DNA from 3 places in the Parvibaculum sp. MBR-TMA-1.3b-4.2 genome. Region 1 is predicted to be linked to each of the others. Evidence: riboswitches for the same ligand, from Rfam matches in the RefSeq annotation. Region 1 holds a riboswitch; each other region holds the start of a gene.
What was found. A riboswitch is a leader RNA that binds a small molecule or an ion and turns the genes downstream of it on or off. The one in region 1 is predicted to bind cobalamin.
Positions count from the first base shown of each region.

Region 2: linked by a shared signal. The riboswitch ahead of ACSSVQ_RS00360 (hypothetical protein) and the one ahead of cobW (cobalamin biosynthesis protein CobW) in region 1 are both predicted to bind cobalamin.
Region 3: linked by a shared signal. The riboswitch ahead of ACSSVQ_RS05145 (TonB-dependent receptor plug domain-containing protein) and the one ahead of cobW (cobalamin biosynthesis protein CobW) in region 1 are both predicted to bind cobalamin.

Region 1 is NZ_JBRJHC010000001.1:1,425,967-1,432,460, forward strand. Features, by position in the region: gene cobN (cobaltochelatase subunit CobN) at 1-138, opposite strand, end outside; gene cobW (cobalamin biosynthesis protein CobW) at 138-1,193, opposite strand; cobalamin riboswitch at 1,309-1,516, opposite strand; gene cbiB (adenosylcobinamide-phosphate synthase CbiB) at 1,559-2,539, shown strand; gene cobD (threonine-phosphate decarboxylase CobD) at 2,536-3,531, shown strand; gene ACSSVQ_RS06905 (cobyric acid synthase) at 3,528-4,991, shown strand; gene cobU (bifunctional adenosylcobinamide kinase/adenosylcobinamide-phosphate guanylyltransferase) at 4,966-5,520, opposite strand; gene ACSSVQ_RS06915 (adenosylcobinamide-GDP ribazoletransferase) at 5,524-6,315, opposite strand; gene ACSSVQ_RS06920 (histidine phosphatase family protein) at 6,282-6,494, opposite strand, start outside.
Region 2 is NZ_JBRJHC010000001.1:55,230-61,723, reverse strand. Features, by position in the region: gene ACSSVQ_RS00370 (EipB family protein) at 1-633, opposite strand, end outside; gene ACSSVQ_RS00365 (2-hydroxyacid dehydrogenase) at 727-1,692, shown strand; gene ACSSVQ_RS00360 (hypothetical protein) at 1,726-2,265, opposite strand; cobalamin riboswitch at 2,384-2,585, opposite strand; gene ACSSVQ_RS00355 (GGDEF domain-containing protein) at 2,798-3,514, shown strand; gene aguB (N-carbamoylputrescine amidase) at 3,530-4,402, opposite strand; gene ACSSVQ_RS00345 (RidA family protein) at 4,558-5,025, shown strand; gene ACSSVQ_RS00340 (GNAT family N-acetyltransferase) at 5,088-6,287, shown strand; gene ACSSVQ_RS00335 (HIT family protein) at 6,291-6,494, shown strand, end outside.
Region 3 is NZ_JBRJHC010000001.1:1,039,807-1,046,300, reverse strand. Features, by position in the region: gene ACSSVQ_RS05160 (pyridoxal phosphate-dependent decarboxylase family protein) at 1-96, opposite strand, end outside; gene ACSSVQ_RS05155 (hypothetical protein) at 362-658, shown strand; gene ACSSVQ_RS05150 (enoyl-CoA hydratase) at 732-1,577, shown strand; gene ACSSVQ_RS05145 (TonB-dependent receptor plug domain-containing protein) at 1,648-3,621, opposite strand; cobalamin riboswitch at 3,828-4,068, opposite strand; gene ACSSVQ_RS05140 (GNAT family N-acetyltransferase) at 4,082-4,618, opposite strand; gene ACSSVQ_RS05135 (glutathione S-transferase family protein) at 4,648-5,283, opposite strand; tRNA gene ACSSVQ_RS05130 (tRNA-Pro) at 5,419-5,495, opposite strand; tRNA gene ACSSVQ_RS05125 (tRNA-Gln) at 5,630-5,704, shown strand; gene hemP (hemin uptake protein HemP) at 5,993-6,163, shown strand; gene ACSSVQ_RS05115 (TonB-dependent receptor domain-containing protein) at 6,303-6,494, shown strand, end outside.

The DNA of each region.
Region 1 (6,494 bases):
CGTCTTGCGCGCAGCGACCAGCGACGCGAGGTCGGAATCCGCCGCCGACAGAACGACGATATCGCCAGCCGTCTGCCCGAGATCCACAGCCTCAGAGCCATCCGAAATGTCGCCGGGCTGGACCGCGAGCAGATGCATCAGCCAATCGCCTCCCGCAACGCGTCGCGAGTCTCGGCTTTGTCTATGCCCTTCTCGCCGATCACGACGAAACGGGAGCGCCGAGCCTCACCGTCCTGCCAGTCCCGGTCGAAATAATGCTGGATGCGAGGGCCAACAGCCTGCACGGCAAGCCGCATCCCGCTTCCCTCAACGGCGGCAAATCCCTTGAGCCGCAATATGTCATGCGTTTCCAGCACGGGCCGGAGCGCGTTCGCCAAAGACCCGGCATCGGCGATCTCGCCCGCCTCTACGACGAAACTCTCGAAATCGTCATGGTCGTGATCGCCTTCGGCGTCATGATGGGACGGGCGCGCATCGAGGTCTTCCTCCACCGCGAAGGAGAGCCCCAGCAGAACATCCGTGCTCACGGCAGCATTTTCGGAACGCAGGAACTTCACACTCGAGCGCACTTCTTCCCGCAGGCCGTCTTCCAGTTGGTCCAGCTTTTCCGGTGCCACAAGATCGGCCTTGTTCATGATGACCATGTCGGCGCAGAGAAGCTGATCCTCAAAAAGTTCTTCGAGCGGGCTTTCATGATCGAGCATCTCGTCGGCCTGGCGCTGCCGGTCCACGGCAGCTTCGTCGCTCGCGAAACGCCCCTCGGCGAGCGCGGCAGAATCGACCAGCGTGATAACGCCGCCGACCGTCACGCGCGTGCGGATTTCCGGCCAGTTGAAGGCCTTCACCAGAGGCTTCGGCAGAGCGAGGCCGGAGGTCTCGATCACGATATGGTCGGGCAGCGGTCGCCGTTCCAAAAGCCTCTGCATGGTGGGCAGGAAATCGTCTGCGACGGTGCAGCAGATGCAGCCATTGGCCAGCTCCACCACATCGTCTTCGCCGCAGGTCTCCTCCCCGCAGCCCTTGAGCAGATCGCCATCCACCCCGACATCGCCGAACTCGTTGATGATGAGCGCAATACGCCGTCCGCCCGCATTTTGCAGCAAGTGACGGATCAACGTCGTCTTGCCCGAGCCGAGAAAGCCTGTGACGACAGTTGCCGGTATCTTGCCGAGAGGTTCGCCTGTTTCGCTCATTCCATGCCTCGCGTGATGCATCGGACAGGAATGGCGGGGATTTCCAAAGCGGACACCGCTCCATGGAGCAGGCAACAGAAACCCGTGCGCCGTTTCGCCCCGCCCGGGCTCTACGGTGTTCATCAGGCTTCAGGCCGGTATCCTGGCTCGCACCGTTTTCTTCCGGGCTTCGCCGCCGCCTTCCCGGTTTCCCAGTGGCGATCATGGCGGCATTATCCCGGCCGGTGCTTACAGTTGCGGGGGCAGCCACGGCATTGCGATTTCGCGCGCACCGTGTTCCCGTTTAGGCGCTTTCACGCCCACCTGGAAGCCTTTTGCTGGTAAACCATCCCCCCTTTGGTGTCAAACGGGACCGCCCTCGCCACATGATCGTTCTGTCGCTTGCCGCTCCTTCCCTCGCCCTTCTGGCTCTCGTCGCGGAGAGCCTTTTCGGTTATCCGCAAGTGCTGTTTCGTGCGATCGGTCATCCCGTGACCTGGATGGGGCGCGTCATCGCCGCCGGCGATGTTTTCCTGAACCGCGAAAGCATGGGGGACGGAAAGCGGTTTGCAGGCGGATGCGGTCTGGTTGTTCTGCTCGTTGCGCTTTCCGTTATCGCCGGCCATGCGCTTCACCTGTTCCTCTCTTCTCTTCCTTTCGGCTGGGTCGGCGAAGTACTGATCGCAAGCACGCTTATTGCTAGCCGGAGTCTTGCCGACCATATTCGCGACGTGGCACATGCGCTGGACAAAGACGGGATCGCGGGCGGGCGGATCGCCGTCTCAAGGATCGTCGGACGCAATCCGGCCGAACTCGACGAGCATGGCGTGTCGCGCGCGGCGATCGAAAGCCTTGCGGAGAACTATTCGGACGGTATCGTTGCGCCGCTTTTCTGGTGCGCGGTGACGGGCCTTCCCGGCCTCATCGCCTACAAGGCCATCAACACGGCGGACAGCATGATCGGACACAGAAACGCGCGATACGAATATTTCGGCAAGGCTGCCGCCCGCCTGGACGATCTGGCCAATCTGATCCCGGCACGGGTTTGCGGCTGTCTTGTCGCCGTGAGCGCGCAGCCCACGCGCCGCATAGGAAAAGCTTTCTCGATCATGTTTCGCGATGCGGGGCAGCATGTGTCGCCCAATGCGGGCTGGCCGGAAGCGGCGATGGCGGGGGCACTCGATGTGCGTCTCGGCGGCCCGAGAAGTTATGGTGCCGTTCAGACGGATGGTGCCTGGTTAGGCGACGGCGCAGCGGACCTCACGTCCCTCGACATTCGCAAGGCGCTTCTCATCTACAAACGGTCTTTGGTATTGCTTGCTCTCCTGTTGGCCCTGTTAGCCGTTTCAACCGGGGTCACGGCATGACGGCCAGGCTTGTCCATGGCGGAGACCTCGGGAGCCTGCGCAGCGCGTTTCCCGAAGCACCGCAACCATTTGTCGACCTCAGTACCGGGATCAATCCATGGCCCTACCCCGTCCATGTTCCTAACGACGCATGGACACGACTTCCGCAGCGAGATGCCGAGGTGCTGTGCAGGGAGGAGATGGCTGCCTATCTTGGCGCGCCGCCATCCAGCCTTCTACTCACACCCGGCACCCAGATCGCCATTTCATTGCTGCCGCTTCTCGTTTCCCGGTCGCATGTCGCTATCGCTTCGCCCACCTATGGCGAACACGAGCAGGCATGGCGAACGGCCGGGCATAGCGTGACGGCTATCGATGTCGGCAATATCGCCGGCCTCGCGTCCGACGTCATCGTCATCACCAATCCCAACAATCCGGACGGCAGACAGATGTCCTCCGACCTGCTGCTCGATCTCGCGCGGCGACAGGCGGCGAAAGACGGATTGCTCGTCGTCGATGAAGCCTTTGCCGATGTCGCGCCCGAGATCAGCCTGGCCGCGCATGGGGGTATGGAGGGGCTCGTCGTGTTGCGGTCCTTCGGAAAGTTTTTCGGGCTTGCCGGGCTTCGGCTCGGCGGCGTTCTGGCACCCGAAACATTGCGCAGAAGGATGGAAGCCGCTTTCGGACCATGGTCGGTGAGCGGTGCGGCGCTTGCCGTCGGCGCGACCGCTTATGCCGATGCGGGCTGGGTAGCGGATATGCGTCAACGCCTGTCTGCGGCCGCTGCACAACTCGATAAATTGCTGGACGGAAACGGGCTTCAACTTATCGGCGGCACATCTCTCTATCGGCTGGCCACCGCGCCCGACGCAGCGCGGCTTCACCGGCACCTCTCATCGCACGGCATTCATGTACGGCGCTTTCCCTATGCAGAAAGCTGGCTGCGCTTTGGCCTGCCGTCCGGCGAGGAGACGACGCGCCGCCTTGCTGCGGCGTTGGAGAGCTTCTCATGAGCGCCGCCCTGATGTTTCAAGGCACGGGCTCGGATGTCGGCAAGTCCGTACTCGTCTCCGGTCTCGCTCGCGCCTATGCGCGCCGCGGGCTTCGCGTGCTTCCCTTCAAACCGCAGAATATGTCGAACAATGCCGCCGTCACCGCCGACGGCGGAGAGATCGGCCGGGCCCAGGCGCTGCAGGCACTGGCCTGCAATGTCGAACCCCGCATCGACATGAACCCCGTGCTGCTGAAACCGCAAACGGATGTTGGCGCGCAGTTGATCCTGCATGGACGTGCCATCGGCAACGCCAGCGCCATGGATTATCACGCCCTGAAACCAAAACTGCTTCAGGCCGTGCGCGACAGCTTCGACCGTCTCTCCGTCGAGGCGGATCTCGTGCTGGTCGAAGGTGCGGGAAGCCCGGCGGAAACCAATCTCAGGGCGAACGATATTGCCAATATGGGCTTTGCGACAGCGACCGGTACGCCCGTCATTCTGATCGGGGATATCGACCGGGGCGGCGTAATCGCAAGCCTTGTCGGCACCCATTCCGTACTGTCGGATGCAGACCGCGCCATGATACGCGGCTTTCTCATCAACAAGTTCCGGGGCGATGTCCGGCTTTTCGAAGAGGGGCTTCGCGATATAGAGCGGCGTACGGCATGGCGGGGGATGGGTGTGATGCCCTGGCTTCCCGCCACGTCGCGGCTACCGGCCGAGGACGCTGTGGTGCTGGAACGCCGAGGCGAAGCACGGCATGGCGCCTTCCGTATCGCCGCACCCATGCTGTCGCGGATTTCCAATTTCGACGATTTCGATCCGCTTCGCGCCATGCCGGACGTCGAGTTTACATTTGTGCCGCCCGGCAAGCCGATGCCGCGAAACACCGATCTCATCATTCTGCCCGGCACGAAAGCAACGGTCGCCGATATGCATTTCATCCGGACACAGGGCTGGGATATCGACATCAAGGCGCATTGGCGGCAGGGGGGCGCCGTGTTCGGCATTTGCGGCGGCTATCAGATGCTCGGCACTCGCATTCTCGATCCGCATGGCATCGAAGGAGAAGATCGCAGCACCGAGGGGCTGGGGCTTCTCGACATCGAAACGACGCTACAGCCGGAAAAGCATCTGGGTCTCGTGACCGGGACGGATGAAAGCGGTGCCGCGTTCACCGGCTATGAAATTCATAATGGCCGAAGCAAGGGGCCGGATACGTCCCGGCCCGGTTTCACGCTGGAAGGCCGCCCACATGGCGCGCGTTCCGCCGACGGGCGCGTTGCCGGGTGCTATGTGCACGGTCTTTTCGACAAGGCGGGTTTCCGGCAATCCTTCCTGCGCTCGATGGACCTTGCCGTGACGGGCAGCACCGACCATCTGGCAACCGTCAATGCTGCACTGGACGAGATTGCCGAGGCAATGGAACGCCATCTCGATCTCGATACCATGCTCAGGATTGCGCAAGAGGCGCCTTGAGCACGAGCGGCAGGCCCGCCATGACGGCCACGACGCCGTCGGCCTGTCCCGCAATGCGCTGATGCATCCGGCCCGCTTCGTCGCGGAAACGCCTTGCCATTTCGTTGTCGGGCACGATGCCCCACCCCACTTCGTTTGAAATGAAAACGATGCCGGCCTTACAGACCGAGATAGCGTCCAGCAAATCATCCGTCGCCGTTTGCACATTCCACTCAGCACCCATGAGATTGGACAGCCATAGCGTCAGGCAGTCCACCAACACAGCATCGCCACCACCAACCTCGTTGCGCAGAATGTCCGCGATGGCCAAAGGCTCTTCAATCGTGCGCCAGCGCTCGCCGCGACGCGACCGATGATGCGCGATACGCACCGCCATCTCACCGTCATGCGCTTCCGCCGTGGCGAGGTAGACGTGACGAGCCGCACTCGCCGCCACGAGACCTTCGCCATAAGCGCTTTTTCCCGATCGGGCGCCCCCCAGAACGAGAAGCGAAAACGGCCCATGTTTAGGCAGGTGGATTGCGGACATCGCTTACACTCCCATGAGGATCAGCAGAACCATGACGGCGAGCGCGCTGCTTTCTACCATCTCGACGCCTGCGCCGAGGCAGTCGCCTGTCTGCCCGCCAAGACGGTATTTGAGAAAGAGCCACCAGGCCCCGCAGGCAAGCGGAGCAGCCAGAAGCACCGGCGCGACGATTACGGGAAGCACAAGCAGGATTGCCATGACGATTATGGCGAGCTTGTCGATTTCCCAACCGAACCGCTCGCCCATACCTGCTCCTTCCGCTCCCGGCGGCCTGAGAACGGGCAGTGTTGCCGACCAGAGAAGAGGGCCGAAACGGGCCCAGGCGAGAAGCGGCACAAGCAACCAGCCGCCCCCCTCCCTCGTCAGGAGCATGAGGAAGACGAGCTTCGTCATGAGCTGCATCGCCAATGCGATGGCAGCAAAGGAGCCGACATGCGGATCCTTCAGGACGGCATGGAAACGCGTCGGATCGCCGTGCGCAGCACCCAGCGCATCTACAAGATCGCCCAACCCGTCGAGATGAAGCCCGCCTGTCACCCACACCCAGAAAAGAAGCGCCAGCACCGCGCCCGCCCACGGGTCGAGGCCAGCACCCAGCATGAGGATGACCGCAAGCATGACCCCAAGCACCAGGCCGACAAGCGGAAAATAGAGCGAGGAACGGGAAAGATCGGTGGACGAAAAGTGCTCCGTTCGCGGCATAGGTAGCCGCGTCAGGAACTGAAAGGCAAGGATGGCGCCGCTGTAGTGCCTGTCCATCTTCATCCGCTGAGCCCCGTCAGGCCAGCGCGCCATACTCCAAACGTTTCGTCTCGGAAGAACTCGAACTCAAGCATCGAGGCCGGCGGCAGGGCAATGTTCCAGGCCGCCGCGAGCGGGATGCCGACATAGAGTTCCAGCATGGCGCGCATGACGCCTGCGTGGGTGATGAGCAATGCGGAAGCAGCGCCGCCGAATAGGACGCCGCGTATCGC
Region 2 (6,494 bases), 1.4 Mb from region 1:
CTGCTTGCCCGCTTCCGCGTTCAGGATCTTGACCCGCCGGGCTTCCTTGCCGGGCGGAACGGGCTTGCCGATGAAAGCGGTGGAAAGCGTCGCCTTCTCTTCCGCCCCGTCGAACACTTTCTGCGCGACGATTTTTTCGCCAGCCTGCGCGGCGTCGATCAGCGCGATATTCGCCGAGGCAGGAAACAGAACCGCGCCGGAAAGCGGCACGGACGGCTTGCCGTCAATAGCAATCGACGCCTCATCCGCCGCCGGATCGCTCCTGACGCGCCCGCTCACCTTTTCCGAACGCTGGCCGTTGAAATAGGTCAGGCGTTCATAACGGAAACTCTTGCCGTCAAGCGCCTCCCAGGTGCTCAGGCGGACATCGTTGCGCGAAAGCCCTTCGTCGGAGCGCATATCGGTAACGACCCGCTGGAGCGAGGTATAGCCGTCGCAGGACGGCCCGCCCCGCCACTCCACCACCATACGTCCGGAGACGTTGGCGATATCGCTCATCGTGTCGGCCTTGAGCAGCGAAAGGTCGTAAATCGCCCGATGCATCTGCAAAGGCGCGGCCCCGGCCCCGTGACCCAGGCCCGCAAGCCCCGCCGCGACCAGGGCGGCAACGAAAAGAAAGCGTCTGACGTGCATGAATCTCAATCCCGCAAGAGCCCGGGGCCTTGCCCCGGCGCAGCCTGAGAGCCTACACCAATCATCTATGGTTTGCAGATCGCGGATGGAACAATGGCTCGCCCGACAATTCTCATCACCCGGAAATGGCCCGATCGGGCACAAGCCCGCGCCGCCGACAGCTATGAAGTCCGCCTCAACGAGGACGATCGGCTGATAACGACCGACGAGCTAGTCCGTGCCGCCCAAGGCTGCGACGCCCTCTTGCCCACGGTGACCGACAGGCTCGACGCGGCCGCCATAAACGCCCTGCCCGCCTCGATAAAAATAATCGCCACCGCCTCGGTCGGCTATGACCATATCGACATCGCCGCCGCACAAGCACGCGGCATCGCCGTCACCAACACGCCGGATGTGCTGACCGAGGCAACCGCCGAAATCGCCATCCTGCTGATGCTGGGCGCGGCGCGCGGCGCCACCGTGGCGGAACGCATGCTTCGACAGGGCGAATGGAAGAGCTGGTCGCCCACCGGCATGCTGGGCATCGAGGTCAGCGGCAAACGCATGGCGATCCTCGGCATGGGGCGCATCGGCAAATCGGTGGCGCGCAAGGCCCGTGCCTTCGGCATGGAAATCCACTACCACAACCGCCGCCCGCTCGACCCCGGCGAGGCCGAGGGCGCCATCTTCCATGAAACGGCGGACTCGCTTTTCAAGGTCGCAGACGTTCTCTCGATCAACTGCGCCTCCACGCCCGAAACACGCGGGCTGGTGAATGCGGACCGCCTCGCCCTGTTACCGGACGATGCGGTGCTGGTGAACACGGCGCGCGGCGACATTGTGGATGACGAGGCGTTGATCGCGGGATTGAAGACCGGACGACCGGCGGCGGCGGGCCTCGATGTTTTCAACAACGAACCGAATTTCCACCGGGGATATCTCGAGCTGGGCAATGTCTTCCTGTTGCCCCATCTCGGCAGCGCGACACTGAGCACCCGAACCGCCATGGCCGAACGCGCGCTCGACAATCTCGACGCCTTCTTCAAGGAAAACAAGCCGGGCGATCTCGTGACCGCCTGACGGACAGAGAGATCGACCGGCCTGTATCGAGATTTAACCCGCGGCGTGAGGCGTTCCGCGCCCGGATCCCTGTATCCCGGCGTACGCCGCTATCTTTTGCAGCGCCACGAGCCCCGCCAGCGCGAGTACGTTCACAGCGAACATTTCCCGCATGATCTCGCCTGTAAAGGCACCGAAGCCCGATTGCATGGCGAGTGCCATCATATAAAGCACCGCCTCATATGCGAGAAAGGCCGCTATCAGTCCAAGCGCCGCAGAGCCGAGGCCGCCGAAGCGCGAGATGACGGATCGTGCCTGGAAGACGGTGAGCGTCGCCAACAGAGCCGCCGCACCGATCGCAGCGCCCCAAAGAAACGTGCTCGTCGCAAGAGGATAGCCGAGAAGGCCGAAACCGACGGCCTGATTGACACCCCACGCCGCACCGACAAGCAGCAATGCGTCGCGGCGGTTCATATTCAAGGCGGCGACTGTTGCCAGTGCCGCAAACGGTATCGCGCAGGTGAACACATAGCTCAGCCCCACGCTCGCCGCGCCAAGGACACCGAACAGAATCCATTGCCGGTTATCATTCATCTTTAAGTCTTCCTTTCCGCCCCACCCGGGCTCTCGTCGGGGGAATGCATGAAGGCCTGAAAGGAAAACGGATGGCACCGCCTGCCGTCAGCCTTCGGGGCACCCCGCCCGAGGAATGAACATCATCTTGATTACGGCAGGTCTCCTGGCTCACGGATCGATGCGATGGCCCGCCTTCCCGATGCGTCGGCATCAGTGGCAAATCATGGGCAATCACTTACCGCTTACAGTTGCGGGGGCAGCTCCGGCCTTGTCTAGAAAAACGCACCGGATTCCCTTGTCCCGCCATGAGGCGGAACGCCGTAACGTCCCGAGAGTGGCGATCCATACGCGCGTGTCAAGGAAACAACTTCCCAGCAAGACGAACCATACCCGGCAGCAATTGCCTGCCTACCGAAACCTTGCCGACACTTTTCCGCAGAAAACCGCGTGTTTCACCCTTGGCAAGCTGCTTGCTTCCTACCGTTCAGGCTGAAATCCAGGACTGGTCCCGTGGCAACGGTACGAGGGACCTGATTGGGGGTACACAAAGATGGCACGAACAAATCATCTGGGGGCGATGGGAAGCTATGCGGCGCCCGAAGTCGTGGCCGAAAGATCCGATTCACTGACCGCGCGCTTTCACGACATGATGTCGGCAAGCCCCTCCAGCGGCGCAGACCGCCATCTGATGGAACGCGCGCTTGCCTATGCGCGGGAAGCGGAAAACCGCATTATGGAGCTCAATGAGCGCGTCCACCGGCTGGAAGCGCTGAGCCAGACCGACGAACTGACCGGCCTTCTCAACCGGCGCGGCTTCCAGGACATCCTTCACCGCAATCTGATGAGCGCGGCGCGCTATCACGAAACCGGCGTCCTCGCCTTTATCGACCTTGACGGCTTCAAGGCGGTGAATGACGAACACGGCCATGCGGCAGGCGATGAAGTTCTGCGCGCGGTGGGGGCCTATCTCAAGCGAAGCGTCCGCGCGACCGACTTCGCCGCGCGTCTGGGTGGCGACGAATTCGCCCTGATCTTCGTGCGCGCCGACATCCGCCCCGCCAGAGAGCGCGCCCGCGACATCGTGCGCGGCATCAACTCACTGAAGGCTGTCTATTCGAACCTCGAACTGCCGGTCAGGGCTAGTCTTGGCACGGCGACCTATCATGGCGAAACGGACGGTCACGACCTCATGGACCGCGCAGACCGCGCCATGTACCGCGCCAAGAAACAGCGCCCGCGCATCGTGCCCTTCACCATGCACGAGTAACGCAAAACGCCGGCCTTACGGCTTTCCGTGATGCGCGGATATCGGATGATAGAGCTCCGGCCGCCTGTCGCGGAAAAGGCCCCAGCCGACGCGGCGCTTGCGTATTTCGTCCAGGTCGAATGTCGCCGTGATGACTTCCTGCTTGTCGCGGCTGGCCTCGGCCACGATCTCGCCGGTCGGACCGGCCAGGAAAGACGAGCCGTAAAACGTCAGCTCGCATTCCTCGCCGACTTCCTTCCCGATACGATTCGACGCCACCAGCGGCACGATATTCGCCGCTGCATGGCCCTGCATGACACGCTGCCAGTGATCGCGCGAGTCGATGGGCGGCGCCGGCGGCGGTTCCGAACCGATCGCCGTGGGATAGAAGAGCGCCTCCGCCCCCTGCACCGCCATGGAGCGGGCCGACTCCGGAAACCACTGATCCCAGCAGATCGCCGCGCCGAACCGCCCATAGGCCGTATCCCAGACCTTGAAGCCGGTATCGCCGGGCGAGAAATAATATTTCTCCTGATAGCCCGGCCCGTCCGGAATATGGCTCTTGCGATAAAGGCCCAGCACCTCGCCGTCCGCGTCGATCATCACCAGCGAATTGAAATGGGCATGATGCGCGCGCTCGAAAAAGGAAAGCGGCAGGACGACCTTCAGTTCCTTTGCCAGCTCCTGCATGCGCTTGATGAGCTCATGCTCCATCGCCTCGGCGGCAAGCTCGAAATGCTCCGGCTTCTGGTCTACGCAGAAATAGGGGGTCTCGAAAAGTTCCTGCAGGAGGATCGCCTGAGCGCCCTTTTCCGCCGCTTCCCGCACCAGCGAGACCGCGCGGTCGACATTTTCGTCCCGCGCCCATGTGCAGGCCATCTGTGTGGCCGCGAATGTAACTTCCCGCATGGCGCATCATCCTTGAATGGCATCCGTTATGATTGGAAATATAAGCTTTCGACACCGCTCTGCACAGGCGTCATCTTGGCGAACAGCCCTCGCCGGGCCGGGGCGGTTTCGCTATAAAGGCGGTCGGTGCCAACACGCGATAAAGGGAGAATGACATGGCTGGACAGATCGAGACACGGCTCAAGGAACTCGGGATCGACCTGCCCAAGGCGTCTGCGCCCGCCGGCAGCTATGTGCCCTTCGTCATCACCGGCAATCAGGTGTTCATTTCCGGACAAGGGCCCGTCGGGCCGAACGGACTTGAATATATCGGCAAGGTCGGCGCCGACCATACCGCCGAGGACGCAGCCAAATCGGCCCGCCTGACAGCCCTCAACGTGATCGCCCAGCTCAAGGAAGCCTGTGGCGGCGATCTCGACCGGGTGACGCGCATCGTGAAGCTGACCGGCTTCGTCAACTGCACGCCCGATTTCGACCAGCACCCCACCGTCATCAACGGTGCCTCCGACCTGCTGGTGGAAATCTTCGGCGACAAGGGCCGCCATGCCCGCTCCGCCGTGGGCATGATGAGCCTCCCCTTCCAGATGACGACCGAGATCGAGGCGGTGGTGGAGATCGCCTGATCGTGATCGACCTTGCCATAACGGGATTTTGCGTCCGCGTGCCGGTCGTTTAGATTCAGGGCATGGGTGACGCGGAACAAGCCATTATCAGAGCAGTGAACAGCCTGTCGGAGGTCGATCCGGCGGCATGGGACGCCTGCGCCAATCCGCCCGACGAGCCCTATAACCCGTTTCTGCGCCATGCCTTCCTCTCCGCGCTGGAGGAAAGCGGCTCCGCCACGCGCGCAACCGGCTGGATGCCCTACCACCTGCTGCTCGAAGACGGCGCGGGCAACGTGGCCGGCGCCATGCCCATGTATCTGAAGAGCCATAGCCGGGGCGAATATGTCTTCGACTATGGCTGGGCGGACGCCTTCGAGCGCGCCGGCGGCAGCTACTATCCCAAATTGCAGGTGTCCATCCCCTTCACGCCCGTGACGGGGCGGCGGCTTCTGGTGCCGCCGGGCCCGACCATGAACGCCTCCCGGGACGCGCTGATCGCAGGCGGCATCGAGATCGGCAACCGTCTCGGCACCTCGTCATTGCACATGACCTTCCTCACCGAAGAGGAATGGGACTATCTGGGCGACCGGGGCCTGCTGCAACGCACCGACCAGCAATTCCACTGGCACAATCGCGGCTATGACGGCTTTGACGACTTCCTGGCGGACCTGTCCTCGCGCAAGCGCAAGAACATCCGCAAGGAACGGGAGCGCGCGCTGGAAAACGGCATCGAAATCGAATGGGTGACGGGCAGCGACCTGACGGAGGACCACTGGGACGCGTTCTATATGTTCTATATGGATACGGGCGCGCGCAAATGGGGTTCGCCCTATCTCACCCGTTCCTTCTTCAGCATCGTCAATGAACGCATGCCCGAAGACATTCTGCTCATCATGGCAAAGCGCGACGGCCGCTACATCGCCGGTGCGCTGAACCTGATCGGCTCCGACGCACTCTACGGACGCAACTGGGGGGCGGTGGAGCACCACCCCTTCCTGCATTTCGAGTGCTGCTACTATCAGGCGATCGACTTCGCCATCGACAGGGGGCTGAAGCGGGTCGAGGCCGGCGCGCAGGGCGAACACAAGCTCGCCCGGGGTTACGTCCCCTCGCGCACCCACAGCGCGCACTGGATCGCCAATGAAAGCTTCCGAAACGCGGTCGGCGAATATCTGGAGCGCGAGCGCCAATATGTCGAGCACGACATCGAAACGCTTGGCGAATACGCCCCCTTTCGGCACGATAACGACGCAATGCAACGCGAAGAGGACGACTTCTGATCCATGGCCTATGACAAGAACAATATTTTCGCGAAAATCCTTCGTGGCGAGGCGCCCTGCTTCAAGGTCTATGAAGACGACATGACCTTTGCCTTTATGGATGTCATGCCTCAGACCGAAGGCCACACGCTGGTCATCCCGAAATATGAGGCGGAAAACCTCTTCGACCTCGATGCCGATTATGCGGCCGCCATGGCGAAGACGACG
Region 3 (6,494 bases), 390 kb from region 1:
GACTGCGGTCTTGCCCTCGCGCCATTTCACGTCGTTTTTGCCGCGTTCCAGCATTTCCTGGCTCAGCACGTCCCAGGCGGTTCCATGTTCGGGCATTCCCATGTCCCAGTTCCCCTCTGTCTTGGCTCTTGTTGCCGCCGATTATGAGGGGTGCCTGAAGGTGCGGCAAGAAAAGCGTGAATAGGATTCACATTCCTGCATGGCCATGGGGCGGCTTTTTCTCCGAAAGGCCACTTGTCCGCCTGCCTTTCGCCCCGATTGGCGGTCATCAAGGGCGGTATCCGCGCCGCAGAATGGGTATGCGCGACGGAAATCACATTTCAGGCCGTATCGGAAACGGTCGATCGAAAAGCTTCGGGGTATGGCGATGAAAGCGCTGCTCGGCAAGTCCACCATTTCCATCATGGCCGGTCTGTTTCTGTTGTTGGCCGCCGCAAGTGCCGCAAAGGCCGATACGCATGCACAGATCCGCCAGACCTGCCGGGCGGATATCGAGCAATATTGCCGGTCCGCCATCGGCGGCGGGAAAGAGAAGATGCGCAGCTGCATTCGCGAAAATGCTCCGCGTTTCTCCCGGCCTTGCCGCGATGCGCTGCGGGCCGCCTGGTCGGCGCGTGCCGCACAACAGGCAAGGGACACGGCGCAGGATGCCGAGTAATCCGCCCCATCGCGGCTTCATATCTCGCGCGCTATAGTTCCCCTCACAAGAATGACATGAGGGAGGAACGACGATGGCTACCTATGAGGACGTCCTCTATGAGGTTAGGGACGGTGTGGCGGTGGTCACGCTCAACCGGCCGGACAAGCTGAATGCCTGGACCGGCGCCATGGAGAAGAGCGTGAAGGCTGCCATGGCCGAAGCCAGCGCGGATAAGAAAGTCCGCGTGATCGTGCTGACCGGGGCCGGGCGCGGTTTTTGCGCCGGTGCCGATATGGATCTTCTCCAGAAGATCGAAGCGGCGGGCGGCGAAAAGCGCGAGCAATCCGACGGTAAAGACGCAGAGGCCGCGTTCAAGGCCGCCGTGGGCCCCGATCTCGAGGGCGCCTATGGCGGACGCTTCGGCTTTCTGATGGAGGTGCCCAAGCCCGTTATCGCCGCGATCAACGGGCCTGCCGCCGGGCTCGGTCTCGTGGTGGCGCTCTATGCCGATATGCGCTTTGCCGCGGCGGATGCGAAATTCACCACAGCCTTTGCGAGCCGTGGGCTCGTCGCCGAACATGGCGTTTCATGGCTGTTGCCGCATCTGGTGGGGCCTGCGCATGCGATGGACCTTCTGATGTCGGCGCGCAAATTCGACGGGCGCGAGGCCGAACGCATCGGTCTCGTCAATCGCAGCTTCGACGCCCAGCATTTCATGGACAATGTGATGGACTATGCCCGCACACTCGCGACGAGCGTGTCGCCGCGGTCCATGACGGTGATGAAGCGGCAGGTCTGGAAAGCGATGTTCCAGGATTTCAATACCGCGCTCGCCATCGGCGACGATGAAATGCAAAAGAGCTTCGCCAGCGAGGACTTCAAGGAAGGCGTTGCGCATTTCGTGGAAAAGCGCGCGGCGAATTTCACCGGCCGCTGAACCCCGGCCAGAAAGAAAAATGCCCGCCCCAACAAGGGGCGGGCATAGTCGCGTTTAGGACGACGTGCCGTCAGAAGGAAACGGTCACACCTGCCAGTGCTTCGATGCCCGGGGCCTGGAAGCCATTGGCAGGCTCGTATTTCTGATCGAGCAGATTGTTGACCCGCGCCGTCAGCGTCACATTGTCTGTGAGCTTCTGCGACCCGGAGATGTTGACGATGGTGTAGGGCGTCGGGTTTAGGTAGTAGCCGAAGCCGTCGCGCGGAATGTCGCGATAGGGATCGATCCACTGAATATCCGTCGCAAGCGATGTGCCTTCCATCGGCTGCCAATCCGCCGTGAGGCCGATCTGGTGACGCGGGCGACGCGAGAACGCCGCCTGAAAGCTATCCGTCTTCAAAAGCGTGTAGGTGTAGTCGATCCGGGCCGACACGTTTTGCATCACGTCGAAACTGACGAATGCCTCGATCCCCTTGGCGGTAAAGCCGGGATCGTTTTGCGTCGTGGTGCCTGCCGAATTAGTCACGATCGGATCGTCGATCTGGGTCTGGAACCATGTGACGCCGGTCACAAGGGCATGATCGAAGAAGCCTTGCTCGATGCCCGTTTCCCAGCCGCGGCTCTTCTCGGGCTTCAGATTGGGGTTGCCCCGGAATACGCCGAAGCTGTTCGTTGAGAAACCATGGAGCTGATAGAGCGATGGCGTTTTGAAGCCTGTGCCATAGCTCGCCGTGAAGCGTGTATCGCTATCGGGCAGATAGTAGGCAGGCGCGATAGTGAAGGAGAAATGGTTGTCGTAGTCCACCGGCATGTCGTAGCGCAGATTGAGGTTCAGGAAGAGCTGATCGGCAAAGTTCAGATGCTCGCCCGCATAGACCGCAAACTGATCTCTGTCCGCTTTGCTTTGTTCATTGATCCGGTAGGTGGGACCGAAATCGCGGAAACCATGGGCTTCGTACTTTTCGTGCCGGTAGGTGGTGCCAAAGGAAAGCGTGTTCCAGTCAAGCAGATCATAGCTGTTGTCGAATGCGGCGTTGAGCGTTTCCGACGTAAAGGTCACGTCGTTGGAATAGATGGAGCCGCCTGCATCGGGCTGATCCTTGTTCTGGCCCTGCTGATGTAGATAACCGCCGGTCAGCGTCGGACGCCATTTGCCGCCGAAGAATTTTCCCGAGAGCTTGCCCGATATGAGCAGTTTTTGCTGGTCATATGTGCTGTTCGGGTTGTCGTAGAAGGGTGTGAAGGAGGCGTTCGATCCGTCTTCATCCGTATCGACCGAGCTGTCGACGAACTGCGCGAAGATGGAGCCTTTCACATTTTCGCCGAAACGCTGGCCGATATTGCCTGAGATGGAGGTGGTCTCGTTGCCGTCCTTCTCCTCAGGCTGTGTGCCGCGTATGCGGGCAGGCGTGATGTCGGAGCCGTCGGTCCGTTCATGCGAGGCGGCAAAATAGTAGTTGGTCGAGCCGAAACCGCCGCTCACCGAGCCATTTGCATTCAGTGTGCCCAGCGTGCCGCCTTCGATGCTGGCGTGTGTGGACAATGCGCCTGTGCCGGATTTGGTGATGATGTTAATGACGCCGCCGATTGCCTGGCTGCCATAGACGCCGCTTTGCGGACCGCGCACCACTTCGATGCGCTCCACATCGCCAAGCGAGATATTGGAGATCGAAGCCGCGCCGCTGGGAGAAGACGGATCTTCTAGCGGTAGCCCGTTCATCATCACAAGCGTTTGGTTGGAATTTGATCCCCGCATGAAAATGGACGTCTGGGCGCCATGCGGACCGCTCTGCACCACATTGAGGCCCGGCACGGTTTTCAGCGCATCGGTGAGGCGGAGATATTGATGCTCCTCGATGTCTTTCGCGGTGATGATCGTGTAGCTCGAGGTGACTTCCTTGGTGGGAAGCGGTTCGAGATTGCCGGTAATCAGGATGCCGTCGGAAATCCTGTCCGTTTCGGCATGAGCGCTGGCGGCAAAGGCAGTCGTGGCACTGGCGGCGACGGCAAGAAAGGCGATAGATCGCCGGTCGAATTTCAACATGGGTGGACCCCCCGTAACATGATCGCGGCAGACCCCGGCCGCAGGAACCGGTGGAGAGCGCGTATTTACGGGAAGCGAGAGAGAGCCGCTTGTCGGAAAACGCGGCAGGCGGCAGGCTGTCGGGAAAGGGGCCCGGCGACGCGCATCGACCTGACGCGTCACCATAAGCGGAAATCACCGCCCCGTTGGCACACCCCGGCCACCGGCAGATGACGCGCTTTCTGGCAGGTCTCCTGGCTTACGGGTCGTCGGCGGCGTTTCGCCTTCCCGGCCGATCCTGAAAAAGGACCAATGGCCAGTGGCATGTCATGAAACGCAGCCTCACCGATCACAGTTGCGGGGGCAGCCTGGGAATTGACGTGCATCGGCACGCCGCACCCTGTTCCCTCTTGCCTCTTCCTTCCGCCTTTCGGCTTGCGTGAAGAACCATGAAAGCGAGCGGCACTATAGGGGCGTGGTTTTAGGTGTCAAATGAGGGAGAGGCCGTGGCGATCCACACAAGCCCCCGCCACATGCCGCCATTATGGGCTTCCTCATAATCGAGTGAGGGGACGCGGATGAGGCCGAGCCGTTCCATCACCGCCTGCGACCGGAGATTGTCGGGCGCGGTATAGGCCAATACCTTTGTCAGGCCGCAACGCGCAAAGCCGTCCGCAAGCGCGGCCGACGCGGCTTCCGTTGCATATCCGTGCCCCCATGCTTCGCGTTGCAAGCGCCAGCCGATCTCGGTGTGCGGACCGAGAGGATGTCCCGGGCGCGAGGGCATGATGCCCGCATAACCGAGAAAATTGCCCGCAAAGGTTTCAATCGCCCAGCGGGTGAAGCCATGTGTCTCGTAGGCCATGACATAGCGATCGAACTTTTCATCGCTCGAACGCCTGTCGATAGGGCCGCCAAGATCATGCATGACCTCTGGATGAGCGTTAAGGGCGGCGAACGCGTCCCGATCCGGTTCGCGCCACTGCCGAAGTCTCGTCCGGGCTGTCTCGATCAGCATGACGGTACACGCTCATTTTGGGCCGACGGCTACGCCTTGGCGCTGGGCCGGGCCGAAACCGCTGCGTGCCAGCGCTTGAGGTCTTCATGCTCGGGCTTCGGCTCATGCTTCACCCATTTCGCGAAATCGACGCAGACGAGCGCTGTGATGTCGGCGAGGGAGAAATTGTCGACGGCGATATAATCCCGGCCTTTCAGGCGCTCGTTCAGGACGTTGAAGAAACGGGTGAGGCGTACAGACCCGCGCTCTGCGAGTTCGGGAATCTGTGCAAGATTGACGGGGCCGGGCAGGGCGCGGTCCGCCATGCCCTTGGAGGTGTTGCGCAGAACCTCGGCGATGGGCATCAAGCCTTCGAATTCGATCCGCGCATTCCAGCCCATCACCAGACCTTTTTCCTCCGGGGTGGTGCCCAGAAGCGCCGGCTCCGGCTTCACCGCTTCCGCCCAGGCCGCGATACCGAGATTTTCCGTGAGGATGGTACCGCTTTCGAGCTTCAGCGCCGGGACGGTGCAGGCGGGATTGATCTTCTTGTACGCGTCGGAAAGCTGCTCGCCCTTGGCAAGGTCCACCTGCACGTTTTCATGCTCGATGCCCTTTTCGGCGAGCAGGATACGCGCGCGGCGCGGGCTCGGCGCGGCTGTGAAGTCGTAAAGGACGGGTTTCATGCTTTTCTCCCTGAAGGCCGCTTGTCTGCGCGGATTGCCATGGGCGACATGATCCACATCCCGGCTGGCGATGCAAAGACACATCTGCGCGAGGGAGCAGGCAATTTGCGGGCAAGGGAAGGGGAAAACAGAGAATGGTCGGAGTGAGAGGATTCGAACCTCCGACCCCCTCGTCCCGAACGAGGTGCGCTACCAGGCTGCGCTACACTCCGACGTTCTCTGGAGGCGGGTTTATATCGCCTGTACGCGTACGCCGCAAGGCCGGATTCCGTGCTTTTCCGGGGCTCGTCGCAAGCGCCGCCGCTTGCGCGAGCAAAGCCATGGGGCTATGTTCCGGCCCTCTTTTTGGGGCGTAGCCAAGCGGTAAGGCAACGGGTTTTGATCCCGTCATGCGCAGGTTCGAATCCTGCCGCCCCAGCCAATCCGGTTCCGTGCCGGGTCAGTTCCGGATCCGCATCGGGCCGCTCCGGCTAAATCATCCCAATCCGTCATGAAAATCAGCCGTCGCCGGGCTCCCTCGGCCGCGGTTTTCTGTATATGACGCAATGCTTTGAGAGCTGCCTGTTTCTGCGTTGCAGCTAAGTGAGTTCATCCGCTCAAGATGCTATTGCAAATGACTCGCAGTAACGATACAAGGTCCGCAGTTACGAAGTCGGGGCTTTAGCCCGTTTTCTGGATCCCGGGATCCAGGCGGATTGTGCAGGGGCGGATGAGTAAGACAGAAGGAGCAGGGCCGGTGGATCGGCAAGAGCGGACGGCAACGCCCGTCATCCGTTCGGAAACCCTGCTTTCGACGCGCAAGGAAGCTGTGATCGAGCATCGTGGCGAGCACTACCTCTTGCGTGAAACCTCGAAGGGCAAATTGATCCTGACCAAGTAGAAGACCGGGCGCCGCCTGTACTCCGGACGGCGCTTCATCAATCGACAGTATCTCGTCCGAGCCAGCCACTGCCGGTCGCGCCTGCCGCGACAGATGTGCTCAGCCAGCCAGGACCTTTCCACCAGTGAAGGGGGCATCCATGTCTGGCAGCAGTCCGGCAGAATTTTTGAAGAAGCTTGCAACAAGTACCGCGCTTTGCAGCGTCGCGGCGATGGGGCTCGCCGCGCCGGCGATGGCGGAAGACGCCATCACCGCGCCGATCACCGTGACGGCGACGGGCAGCGGCATCACCGCCTATGAATATCCGGGCATGGTGACGGTCATCGACAAG